2 regions of the Comamonas sp. MYb21 genome follow, and region 2 is predicted to be linked to the other one. Evidence: riboswitches for the same ligand, from Rfam matches in the RefSeq annotation. Region 2 holds a riboswitch; the other holds the start of a gene.
The links. A riboswitch is a leader RNA that binds a small molecule or an ion and turns the genes downstream of it on or off. The one in region 2 is predicted to bind manganese.
Positions count from the first base shown of each region.

Region 1: it holds a riboswitch for manganese, as region 2 does, so the genes downstream of both, mntP (manganese efflux pump MntP) here and WH367_RS09170 (TMEM165/GDT1 family protein) in region 2, are expected to answer to the same signal.

Region 1 is NZ_JBBGZC010000013.1:5,480-11,274, forward strand. It holds gene WH367_RS18995 (hypothetical protein) at 722-1,066, shown strand; yybP-ykoY riboswitch at 1,824-1,989, shown strand; gene mntP (manganese efflux pump MntP) at 2,009-2,578, shown strand; gene WH367_RS19005 (DUF808 domain-containing protein) at 3,022-4,023, shown strand; gene WH367_RS19010 (OmpW/AlkL family protein) at 4,312-4,923, shown strand; gene WH367_RS19015 (O-acetylhomoserine aminocarboxypropyltransferase/cysteine synthase family protein) at 5,040-5,795, opposite strand, start outside.
Region 2 is NZ_JBBGZC010000005.1:188,236-194,030, forward strand. It holds gene putA (trifunctional transcriptional regulator/proline dehydrogenase/L-glutamate gamma-semialdehyde dehydrogenase) at 1-1,335, shown strand, start outside; gene WH367_RS09170 (TMEM165/GDT1 family protein) at 1,449-2,021, opposite strand; yybP-ykoY riboswitch at 2,118-2,231, opposite strand; gene WH367_RS09175 (RNA recognition motif domain-containing protein) at 2,463-2,858, shown strand; gene WH367_RS09180 (RNA recognition motif domain-containing protein) at 3,114-3,734, shown strand; gene WH367_RS09185 (SDR family oxidoreductase) at 3,823-4,644, opposite strand; gene lptC (LPS export ABC transporter periplasmic protein LptC) at 4,652-5,251, opposite strand; gene WH367_RS09195 (KdsC family phosphatase) at 5,248-5,795, opposite strand, start outside.

The sequences.
Region 1 (5,795 bases), on a different contig from region 2:
ATTGAATATATCAATACTGATTGTATTTTTAACCTACTCAAGAAATGCGTATGCATTTGTGAGTAAAGATGCTATAGAAGTTGCGTTTTTTGTCACTTTGCTTTGGTTCGCACCAATACTACAAGCATTGCTGCTCGGGATGAAGAGCAAAAATTATTTGTATATTGTAAATATAGCTGTATTATTTTTCTTGCCCTGGACTCTTCTGCTTATACCGTATTCTCAGAATCTTGAAGTTATGATCTCGTGTATTTATTTTGGGTCGCCTTTTGTTGCATTGTTTATAAATTTTATTATTTATAAAAAATATAAGTGATATCACCGCTGGCTAGATTGGGAGATATCGCCAGTTGCTTGGGCCGTATGCTGGTAAAGCATGGCTTTTTAGAGAATTTAGTAGCAGTATGAAGCTTCTCGCTCATGATGAGGATGTGGGGAGATATCTATTGATAAGAATATTAGTATGGGCTTTGTGTTGTGCTCAGTGGATAATGTCGCATATCTTATGCAATCAGGAGCTGTAAATAATATGATTTATAACATATTCTTATTGCTGGTAGCTGTATTTTTAGTTGATGAGTATATGCCTGGAGGGTTTGTTGAAGATGCAGCTATTTTTTAAGAAAAAATTACTATAAAGTAAACTTAATAGCATAACAGCGACGATTGAAAATGAATCCGATAAGACTTGTAAAAAATCAAATTATTGAGAAGGAAAAAAATGAATGAACTAGAGAAGCTAAATGTTTCAATAAAAGAATCAAGATATATGCATCTTGTGTTATTTTTTATCTTATGCCTGTATTTTTATTTTTTCGGAGGCATTGATTTAAACATGATGCTGGGGATAGGATTTATTGTGGCGCTACTGATGTCCTCGAATAATTATGTTTCAGATGAAAATAGCCATCGCATTGCTATATTTCATATTGTTTTGATTTTGATTATGATTGGTGTATACGATTATTTTTCAAAAGAAGGTAATCGGTTGAATAATATTTTAAATGCCATTACTCCAATGGTTTTTTTATCGGCCCTATATGGATTTTATTTAAAAAGAAAATAAATGCTAAATATTGATTGTAAATTTCTTTACCTCGCCTCTCCATCTGACGGCATTCTGGATAATCGCATAGATAAAACAGTTATCTGCTACCTATGCCTTGTAAAGTGCTACGCGAGCTTTTAAGGTGATGTATTGAATAACCATTTGGTGCGATTTGTTAATGCGGATGACTTATTGATATGTCAGAAGCCTCTAAAGCTGCAATGAATTGAGTGATTTAATATATGCCAGTAGAGATTTTTCAAAAAATGTTTTATTGAAGTTGGATCATGAAAATGATTTTAATATAGTAATAAAATCTAAATTTCTCAAATTCATAATGACCAGGGTAATAGACGGCTGGCCACGCGTGTCTAATGATGTCAATAGAATGAAAGCTGCGGTAAATGGTTTTTGTCTATTTTTATGTTTTTCTTTTCGACTCTGTGGGCCATAAATGGGTAGGGGAACTCTGCAAGATACCCAGCCCACCTTCCCGCAGGGGATGATTCAAACATGAAACATTCGAGCCTGGCTTCCGGATTCAAGATGAAAGCCAAATGCACGCGCAAGCGTAATTTATGTCCTAGATAGAGTTAATTAAGCGGCCTCAAAATGCTACATGGCGCAATCACAGCATTTGTTTTGCGCGCGGGGGGTTAGCTAGGATTGGTTTTGATTTCTCGCGTGCAGAGACAGAGATGCGATCCATTCCTAAAGAACTTGGCGCGTTTGGGGCCATGTGCTCCGAAGCGCTGCGCAGCGTTTAGACTGCGGGCTCCCTTGGGGAGTAGCCTGCTTCCGCGCTGGAAGCGTCTGCGTCAACATACTCGGCATTTCGCATGCTGTGGCGCAGACATCCGTTCTTCGGTTGGCGAGACCATCGGCATGCCAGCACGACCTCGGTCGGGCAGTGGTGGCATGCCGTTGTGCTCATGCCCGACTGTCCTAGAAGAACCTCCGATGAACGCTGCTTCCATTTCCCTGTTGGCGCTTGCCATGTCTACCGACGCCTTTGCCGCCGCGATTGGCAAAGGCTCTGCCCTTGTCAAACCCCGTTGGTCGGAGGCGCTGCGCACCGGCCTGATCTTTGGTGTCATCGAAGCCATCACGCCGCTGGTGGGCTGGGCCCTGGGCTATGCCGCGGCCGATTATGTGAAGGCCTGGGACCACTGGATTGCCTTTGTGCTGCTCTTGGTGCTGGGCGGCCGCATGGTGCTGGGTGCCTTCCAAAGCGCCGATGAGCCCGAGATGAGCCGGCCCGCGCGCCATGGCTTCTGGCTGCTGGTGGCCACCGGCTTTGCGACCAGCATCGACGCGATGGCGGTGGGCGTGGGCCTGGCATTTCTGGATGTGAACATCACCGTTGTTGCGCTCAGCATTGGCTTTGCCACCTTTGCGATGGTGACCTTGGGCGTGATGGTCGGTCGCGTGCTGGGCCATATCACCGGCCGCTGGGCAGAGGCGGTAGGTGGTGTCGTGCTGATCGCCATTGGCTCGCTGATCCTGTACGAGCACATGGTGGCCGTATAAAAGCCAAAGCCCTCCGCGGGCATGGCAGAGGGCTTGGCTGCGTTTTGCGCTGTAGGAGCGTTGCTACAGGCAAAACAAAGCCCCGCAAAGCGGGGCTAAAGTGAGAGAGATCAGTGCGCTTGCAATCGCTGCGGGTGCCGGGTTTTTAGTTCTGGCTCAACCGCTTGCAGGCTGCGCTGGTATCAGAAGCGGGCAGGAGCACGCTTACGGTCACGTTCGTCTTCAGGCCAAATAGCAAACACTTCAGTCATTTCAGTCCTTTCACCTTTCTGGTGTAGATGGGTGTACAACGGGCCGCAGGCTGAAGTTGTTGACAAGGCCTGCATAAAGTTTTGTGAACAAGCTCCAACAAAACGTAGAAATCACCGTTTTACGGGGCCTGACACGGCATTGCTTTGTGAAATCGCTATGATTTGCCACCGAATTTAGACAGGGAGTGCGTAATGGCTGGTGCTGGTTTGTTGATGTTGCTCGATGATATTGCGACCTTGCTCGACGATGTGGCGCTGATGACCAAGACGGCTGCGGGCAAGAGCACGGCCATCCTGGACGATGTGGCCACGCAGACCAAGGTGGCGGTGCAAAAGACGGCGGGGGTGCTGGGCGATGACCTGGCGCTGAACGCCGAGCAGGTGACTGGGGTCAAGGCCAACCGGGAGTTGCCGGTGGTCTGGGCGGTGGCCAAGGGATCGCTCAAAAACAAAGTCATCTTGGTGCCGGCAGCGCTTTTGATCAGTGCTTTTGCGCCTTGGTTGATCACGCCGCTGTTGATGCTTGGCGGCGCTTTTCTGTGTTTTGAAGGGGTGGAGAAGGTGCTGAGCCTGTTCCACAAGCCCGGCAAACAGGCGCCCCATGATGCCGTCAAGGAGTCCGAGCAGGCTGCGCAGATGGGCGTGGCGCCATCATCCGTGAAGGCTGCCAGCGAGAAAAACATGGACCCTGTGGCCTATGAAAAAGCCAAGGTGGCGGGTGCGGTGCGTACCGATTTCATTCTGTCTGCAGAAATCATCGCCATCGCGCTGGGCACTGTGGCCAGCAAGCCGCTGTGGGAGCAGTTTGCAGTGCTGGTGGCCGTGGCGCTGGCGATCACCGTGTTTGTCTATGGCCTGGTCGCCGGTATTGTGCGCATGGACGATGTGGGCATGTGGCTGATGCGCAAGACCAGTGCCGCTGCCAAGGCTTTTGGCCGGGGCCTGATTGCGTTTACGCCCTGGCTGATGCGTGGCCTGTCGATTGTCGGAACGGCTGCGATGTTCATGGTGGGCGGCAGCCTGCTGGTGCATGGCATTGGCCCGATCGAGCACTGGTTGGAGAGTACCGTAGCCCCGATGGGTGGCGTGGTGGCACTGCTGGCCCCAACGCTGGTGCATGTGGCTGTTGGTGCAGCCATTGGTGGCCTGGTGGTGCTGGCGGTGGAGGCTTGGCACAAGCTGCGCGGGCACTGATCGCAAGCAGCAGCGCATGGCTGCTGGCCGCGCCTCTCGGGTGCGGCGCAGCAAGAAGCAGAAGGCGGCATCGCAACAGCGGGCCGCCTTTTTTCATCGCTTGTTTTGTCTCGTTGATCTGGGTCAGGGCCGCGCAGCCCGCTTAAGCAGAAGATGCAGGCATGGACAGCAGAAACTGCTCTGCCGCCTTCAGATACGGCGCTTGGCGCGGGTGGGGGCATGCAGATGCGGCCTGGGTTCAGCTACTTTTCAATCCATGCGAGCAAGCTCGCAGCGAGGGCAATGACGATGAAAAAAATGATGTTGGCAGCGGCAGCTGTATGTGCAATGGCGTCGGGCGCGGCGATGGCGCAAGAGGCGCAAAGCCCTTGGCAGGTGCGTGTGCGCGCCGTGCATCTGGACAGCGCCAACAAGGACTCCACCGGCCTGGGTCTGTCGATCAATGACAAGACGATTCCCGAAGTGGATGTGACCTACTTCTTCACGCCCAATATCGCGGCCGAGCTGGTGCTGACCTATCCGCAAAAGCACGATCTGCGCTCGGATGGCGCCAAGATCGGCACGCTCAAGCACCTGCCGCCCAGCCTGCTCGCGCAGTACCACTTCACCAATATGGGCGCCTTCAAGCCCTACCTGGGCGCTGGTGTGAACTACACGCGCTTCTCGAACGTGAACTTTGCACCCGCTGTTGAAGCCGCGCTCGATCCATCGATCAAGAAGAACAGCTTTGGCCCGGCGCTGCAGATCGGCTTTGACTACATGCTCGATAAGCACTGGTCGATCAACGTCGACGTGAAGAAGGTCTACATCAAGACCGACGTGCGCTCGGCGGGCACCAAGGTGGGCACCTTCAAGGTGGATCCCTGGCTGCTGGGTGTCGGTGTGGGCTACCGTTTCTAAAAGGGGTCTAGAACCCGCTCCTGGTGGTTCAGGAGCCAAAGAGCACTGTGATTGAGCCGCTTATTGCAAGCGGCTCTTTTTTATGAAAGCGGCTCTTTTTTATGCGCGACGGCCCCTCAGACCTGGGCCAGCGCCTGCTCCAGATCGGCCAGCAGGTCATCGACATGCTCGATGCCGACCGAGAGGCGCACCATGCCTTCGCTCACGCCAGCCTTCTCCAGCTCTGCGCTGTCCAATTGGCGGTGCGTGGTCGAAGCCGGGTGCGTGGCCAGCGATTTGGCATCGCCAATATTGACCAGGCGGGTGAACAGCTGCAGCGCATCCAGAAAGCGGGCACCGGCAGCGCGCCCTTCGCCATCGGCAGCGTTGAGGCTGAAGGACAGAATGCCCGAGGCACGACCGCCCGACTGCTTTTGCACGGTGGCATGGTCCGGGTGGTCGGGCAGGCCGGCATAGCGCACCCAGGCCACCTTGGGGTGCTTTTGCAGCGTCTCGGCAATCTTTTGCGTGTTCTCGCAGATGCGGTCCATGCGCAGCGCCAGGGTCTCGATGCCTTGCAGGATCTGGAAGGCGTTCTGCGGCGAAATGGCCGCGCCCATATTGCGCAGCGGCACGACGCGCGCGCGGCCGATATAGGCCGCAGGGCCCAGCGCTTCGGTGTAGACCACGCCGTGGTAGCTCACATCGGGCTCGTTCAAGCGCTTGAAGCGCGCCTTGTGCTCGGCCCAGGGGAACGTGCCGCTATCGACGATGGCACCGCCCACGCTGGTGCCATGGCCGCCCAGGTACTTGGTGAGCGAATGCACGACAATGTCGGCGCCATGCTCGATGGGGCGCAGCAGATAGGGCGAGGGCACGGTGTTGTCCACGAT
Region 2 (5,795 bases):
AACGCGATGATCGTGGATTCGTCCGCGCTGGCCGAGCAGGTCGTCGTGGATGTGCTGTCCTCGGCCTTTGACTCGGCCGGCCAGCGCTGCTCGGCGCTGCGCGTGCTCTGCGTGCAGGAAGAAGCGGCCGACCGCCTGCTGCACATGCTGCGCGGCGCGATGCAGGAGCTCCAGCTGGGCAACCCCTGCCAGCTCAAGACCGATGTCGGCCCCGTGATCGACGCCGAGGCCAAGGGCGTCATCGACCAGCACATTGCCCGCATGCAGGCCGCTGGCCACCAGGTCTGGCAAAACAGCGGCGCCAGCGCGCAAGGCACCTTTGTGCCGCCCACGGTGATCGCCATCGGCCAGCTCTCCGAGCTCAAGCGCGAGGTCTTTGGCCCGGTGCTGCATGTGCTGCGCTACCGCCGCGAGAACCTGCCCCAGCTGCTGGCCGACATCAATGCCACCGGCTACGCGCTCACCCTGGGCCTGCACACCCGCATTGACGAGACCATCAACCAGGTGGTCAATGCCGCGCATGCCGGCAATATCTATGTGAACCGCAACATCGTCGGCGCCGTCGTCGGCGTGCAGCCCTTTGGTGGCGAAGGCCTGTCGGGCACGGGCCCCAAGGCCGGCGGCCCGCTGTACATGCTGCGCCTGCTCAGCCGCATGCCCGCCACGGCCACCGTGGATGCGCTGGCCCATCTGCCCCGCATGGCGGGTAGCGAGGCCCCGGCCGCCAGCACCGCTCAGCGCAGCAATGCCCATGGCCTGGAACAGGCCGATGCCGCCCCCGCCGCTGGGCTGGAGGCGCTGCAAAGCTGGGCCAGCCAGCAAGGCCAGGGCGATCTGGCAGCGCTGTGCCAGCGCTATGCCGCCCATACCGGCAACGGCTTTGCCGCCGAACTGCCCGGCCCCACGGGCGAGCGCAATCTGTATGTGCTGAGCGGCCGTGCGCGCGTGGCCTGCGTGGCCAGCACCAGCAGTTTGCTGCTGGCCCAGCTCGCTGCCGTGCTCGCCGCTGGCTCCTCCGCCGTGTGGCCCGCGGGCAGCAGCCACGCCAGCCTGCTGGCCCAGCTGCCTACCTCGGTGCGTGCCTCGGTGCAATTGTCTGCGCACAGCGAGCAGGCCTTTGTGCAGTCCGAAGCCTTTGATGCGCTGATCGTCGATGCGGCCAGCGGCTGGCTGCCCACGGCCAGCCGCCTGGCCGGCCGCGCCGGCGCCATCGTGCCGATCACCGCCCAGGCCGCCGATGGCAGCGTGCCGCTGTTCCGCCTGCTGGCCGAGCATGCCATCAGCATCAACACCGCAGCGGCCGGCGGCAATGCCAGCCTGATGACCTTGGACTGAGGCTGAGGCTTGGGGGCACAGCCCCATCAAAAAAGGGCTGGAGATCGCAAGATCCCCAGCCCTTTTATTTATTTAGTTAGGGCGTTGCAGTGTTGCAAGCGCCGCCAGCGCTATCAGTCCATCGTCGTGAACAGCGCGGCCACCCCCAGCGCCAGGAAGATCACCGCGCAGACGCGGTGGATCCAGCGGATCGGCAGCTTCTTGGTGATCTTGTCGCCAAACCAGACCACCGGCGCATTGGCCAGCATCATGCCGATCGTGGTGCCAGCAACCACCCAGTAATAAGAAGCGGGGTACTTGGCGGCCAGGCCCACGGTGGCCAGCTGGGTCTTGTCGCCCATCTCGGCCAGGAAGAACAGCAGCACCGTGGTGCCGAACACGCCCCAGCGGCCGCTGCTCTTGCCCGCTTCGTCCTCGTCAATCTTGTCGGGGATCAGCATCCAGCCGGCCATCAGGATAAAGGACACGCCCAGAATCCAGCGCAGCACATCGGGGCCCAGCATCGTGGTGATCCAGGCGCCAACGGCACCGGCCAGCGCATGGTTGACCAGCGTCGAGACAAAGATGCCCAGCACAATGGGCCAGGGTTTGCGGTATTTGGCAGCGAGAACGAGGGACAGCAGCTGTGTCTTGTCGCCCATTTCGGCAAGGGCAACGACAGCGGTCGAGAGGAGAAAGGCTTCCATGGAGTGGGGATCGTTATTGCAGCCGGATATAGCAAGACAGCATTGACCGCATCGCGACTCCGGCATTGGATCGCAACGTGGTCAATGGTCTCGCCCAGCATCCTCATCACCAGATGCCGTGTACGCCATAGGCCGCGAAGGCCCAAGTTTGTTGACGCACACTCTGCGGCGCATCGCGCGCCCAGCAGGCTACTCCCCAAAGACTGGCGCATCATACGCCCAAAAGCGATGTTGCGCCGCAACACCTACGCCCGCCAGGGAAAATACCAAGGGCTGGTTGCGGGAACTGTCAACACAGCGTAAGGCGATTCACCCATAATGGTGAAGCTCAATGTGCCCCCGGGTACACTAGAGCGCGCGGTGATCCGTCTTGGAAGTTGTCACAGGTTTGTTGATTGCATCAGGCTCCATCGCTTTTTTTACTTTTTTCGGAGTCCTCAAATGGGCAACAAACTTTACGTGGGCAACCTGCCTTACTCTTTCCGTGACAGCGATCTGGAAAGCACTTTCAGCCAATTCGGTACCGTCTCCAGCGCCAAGGTCATGATGGAACGTGACACCGGCCGTTCCAAGGGCTTCGGCTTTGTGGAAATGGGTTCGGACGCTGAAGCACAAGCTGCTATCGAAGGCGTGAACGGCCAAGGCTTTGGCGGTCGTAACCTGGTCGTGAACGAAGCACGTCCAATGGAAGCACGTCCTCCACGCAGCGGCGGCTTCGGCGGCGGTGGTGGTGGCCGTGGTTTCGGCGGTGGTGATCGCGGCGGCTTCGGCGGCGGCGGTGACCGCGGTGGCTTCGGCGGCGGTGGCCGTGGTGGCTACGGTGGCGGCAGCTACTAAGCACATCGCATCCAAAACCTCTGAGAGGTTTTGACAGTGAGATGACGGGTTTTCCCGGAAAAAAGGCCTCTTTGAGGCCTTTTTTGCATCTGGTTGCAGCTTCTGCGCCACAACTGAGGGGCACAACTATGCCATTCTCGGTTTTTATGCCAGAAAATAAAGGATGGAGCATTCCTCCATTGGGCTACTGCGATAGATGACCGGTGTTCTACAGGGCGCGATCGCATTATTTAAGAGTTATCAGGAGTCCCTCAAATGGGCAACAAGCTTTACGTCGGTAATTTGCCATACCAGGTTCGCGACAACGATCTGGAACAGGCCTTTGGTCAGTTTGGCAGCGTAACCAGCGCCAAGGTGATGATGGAACGCGACACGGGTCGCTCCAAGGGTTTCGGTTTTGTAGAAATGGGCAGCGATGAAGAAGCCCAAGCTGCGGTCAACGGTCTGAACGGTCAGCCCCTGGGCGGTCGCAATCTGGTCGTGAACGAAGCACGCCCCATGGAGCCCCGTCCTCCCCGCAGCGGCGGTGGTGGTTTTGGCGGCCCACGCGGTGGTGGCTTTGGCGGCGGCGGCGGTAACCGTGGCGGCTTTGGCGGCGGCGGTGGTGGCTACGGCGGCGGTGGTGGCGGTGGCTACGGCGGCGGCGGTGGTGGTGGTTACGGCGGTGGCGGCGGCGGTGATCGCGGCGGCTACGGCGGCGGCGGCGGTGGTTATGGCGACCGCGGTGGTCGCGATGGCGGCCGTGGCGGCAATGACCGCGGCTTTGGTGGTGGCGATCGTGGCGGTGAGCGCGATGGCGGCTTCCGCAGCCCCTACGGCAATGGTTCGCGCAACCGCGGCGGCAACCAAGGCTACGACAACAACGACGACTATTGATGCCTGCAGGCACAGCCCGGCGCTGTGCCGCACCGCAACGACAAAGCCCCGCCAGGGGCTTTTTTCATGCCCGGCTCAGGACCTGCTTTCAGTCTTGACCCGGTGGCGCCTCTTGCACCCGCTCGCGGTGGCGGTGCTTGCGCGGGCGGTTGGCCAGCGCGCGGTCATAGAGGGCATTGGGCAGGCAGCGCAACAGTTTGGCCACCCAGCCCATCTGCCAGGGGATGACGGCATAGCTGCGCGCCTTGGCAATCACCGCAAAGGCCTGGTCGGCAAAGGCCTCGGGCTGCATCAGGAACGGCATGCCGTAGCGGTTGTGGCTGGTGAGCGGCGTGGCGACAAAGCCCGGGCAGATGGTGACCACCTGCACGCCGCTGCGCTTAAGCTCCACCCGCAGGCTCTCGCAGTAGCTGATGACCGCCGCCTTGCTGGCGCAGTAGGCGCCATGGCCAGGCAGGCCGCGTATGCCGGCCACGCTGGCAATACCGACCAGCTTGCCACTGCCGCGCGCCTGCATGGGCCGCACAAAGGCATGGAAGGTGGCAGCCATGCCAATCACATTGGTCGCATAGGTCTGGGCCATGACCTCCAGGTCCTCGCGCTCGGCCGTGTCGATGCCGTAGCTCACCCCGGCATTGGCCACCACCACATCGGGCAGGCCCTGCTGCTGCAGGCATTGCATGCAGGCAGCAATGGTCTGGTCCTGGTCGGCCACATCCGCGCCATAGATGGCGTAGCGGCTGGCGTCCATCGCCTGCGCCTGGGCCCAGTCCGCAATCAGCGCGGTACGGCGGGCCACCAAGGCCAGGCGGTAACCGGCCTGGTAGTAGCGCCAGGCCAGCGCCTGGCCGATGCCGCTGGAGGCGCCGGTGATCAGTACCAGCGGTGCGTCGCTCAGGGGGGGAGACATGCGGCGCTCAGCGTGCGGGCTGCAGCACGCCCTTGACCCGGCCCTTGAGCTCTGCGACCTGGGTGATGTTGTTGAAGACCATCGAGTCGGCCGTGAACCGGTCCTGGCCCCGGATGATCTCGACGGGCTTGTTCGAGCTCACCCGCTCTTCATTGACAAAGGCGTGCAGAAACTCGCCCCGGAACTCCATCTGCGGCGCACCGGGCTTGTTGCTGCTGCGCACCACCTTGGCATTGCCAAACAACTGCACTTCGGAGCCATCGGCATTGGACAGCGCGCGGTTGGCGGTGGCCACCGTGGTGGAGCCATCCTGGCGGATGGCACGCATCGTGGCCGTGTCGATCTCCAGCGTGTCGGTGTCCATGTAGTGGCGCATCTTGTTGCCCTGGATCTCGCTGGTCAGCACGCCGGTGCCGTCAAAGCTGCGCACCGAAAAGTCGTTCATGTAGTAATCCACCTCGTGGCCGGCCACCACCTGCTCGCGCACGCTCTGGGGCTTGGGGGCATTGCGCACCAGCCACCAGGTGCCCAGCGCCAGCAGGCCCATCAGGATCACCGGCAGGTAGATGGACGACAGGTCCATAAGGCGTCGCAGGCGAGATTTCATTGTCCGTACCGATCGAGCAGGTTGACATAGGCACCGCAGGCGGCCAGCACGGCGTCGCAGAGCTCGCGCGCAGCACCGGCGCCGCCTTGGCGGGTGGTTACCCAGTGTGCCACGCCCAGCACTTCGGGGTGGGCATTGGCGGGGGCGCAGGCCAGCTGGCAGCGGCGCAGCACCGGCAGATCCGGCCAGTCATCGCCAATCGCAGCCGCCTGGTGCCAGTCCAGGCCCAGGGCCTCGAGCATGGCCTGGGCGGCAGGCAGCTTGTCCTCGGTGCCATAGCGCACATGCGCGATGCCCAGCGCCGCCAGGCGGTGGCGCAGCGGTGCCGAATCGCGCCCGGTGATGACGGCCGGCACAATGCCGGCCTCACGCAGCATCTTGAGGCCATGGCCGTCGAGCGTGTGGAAGCGCTTGAGCGTCTCGCCCTGCTCGCTGATGTACAGGCCCCCATCGGTGAGCACGCCATCCACATCGAAAAACACGATCTTGATGCCCTGGGCGCGCAGCAGCAGCTCAGCGGGCCAGTGCTGGGCGGGGGTGATGG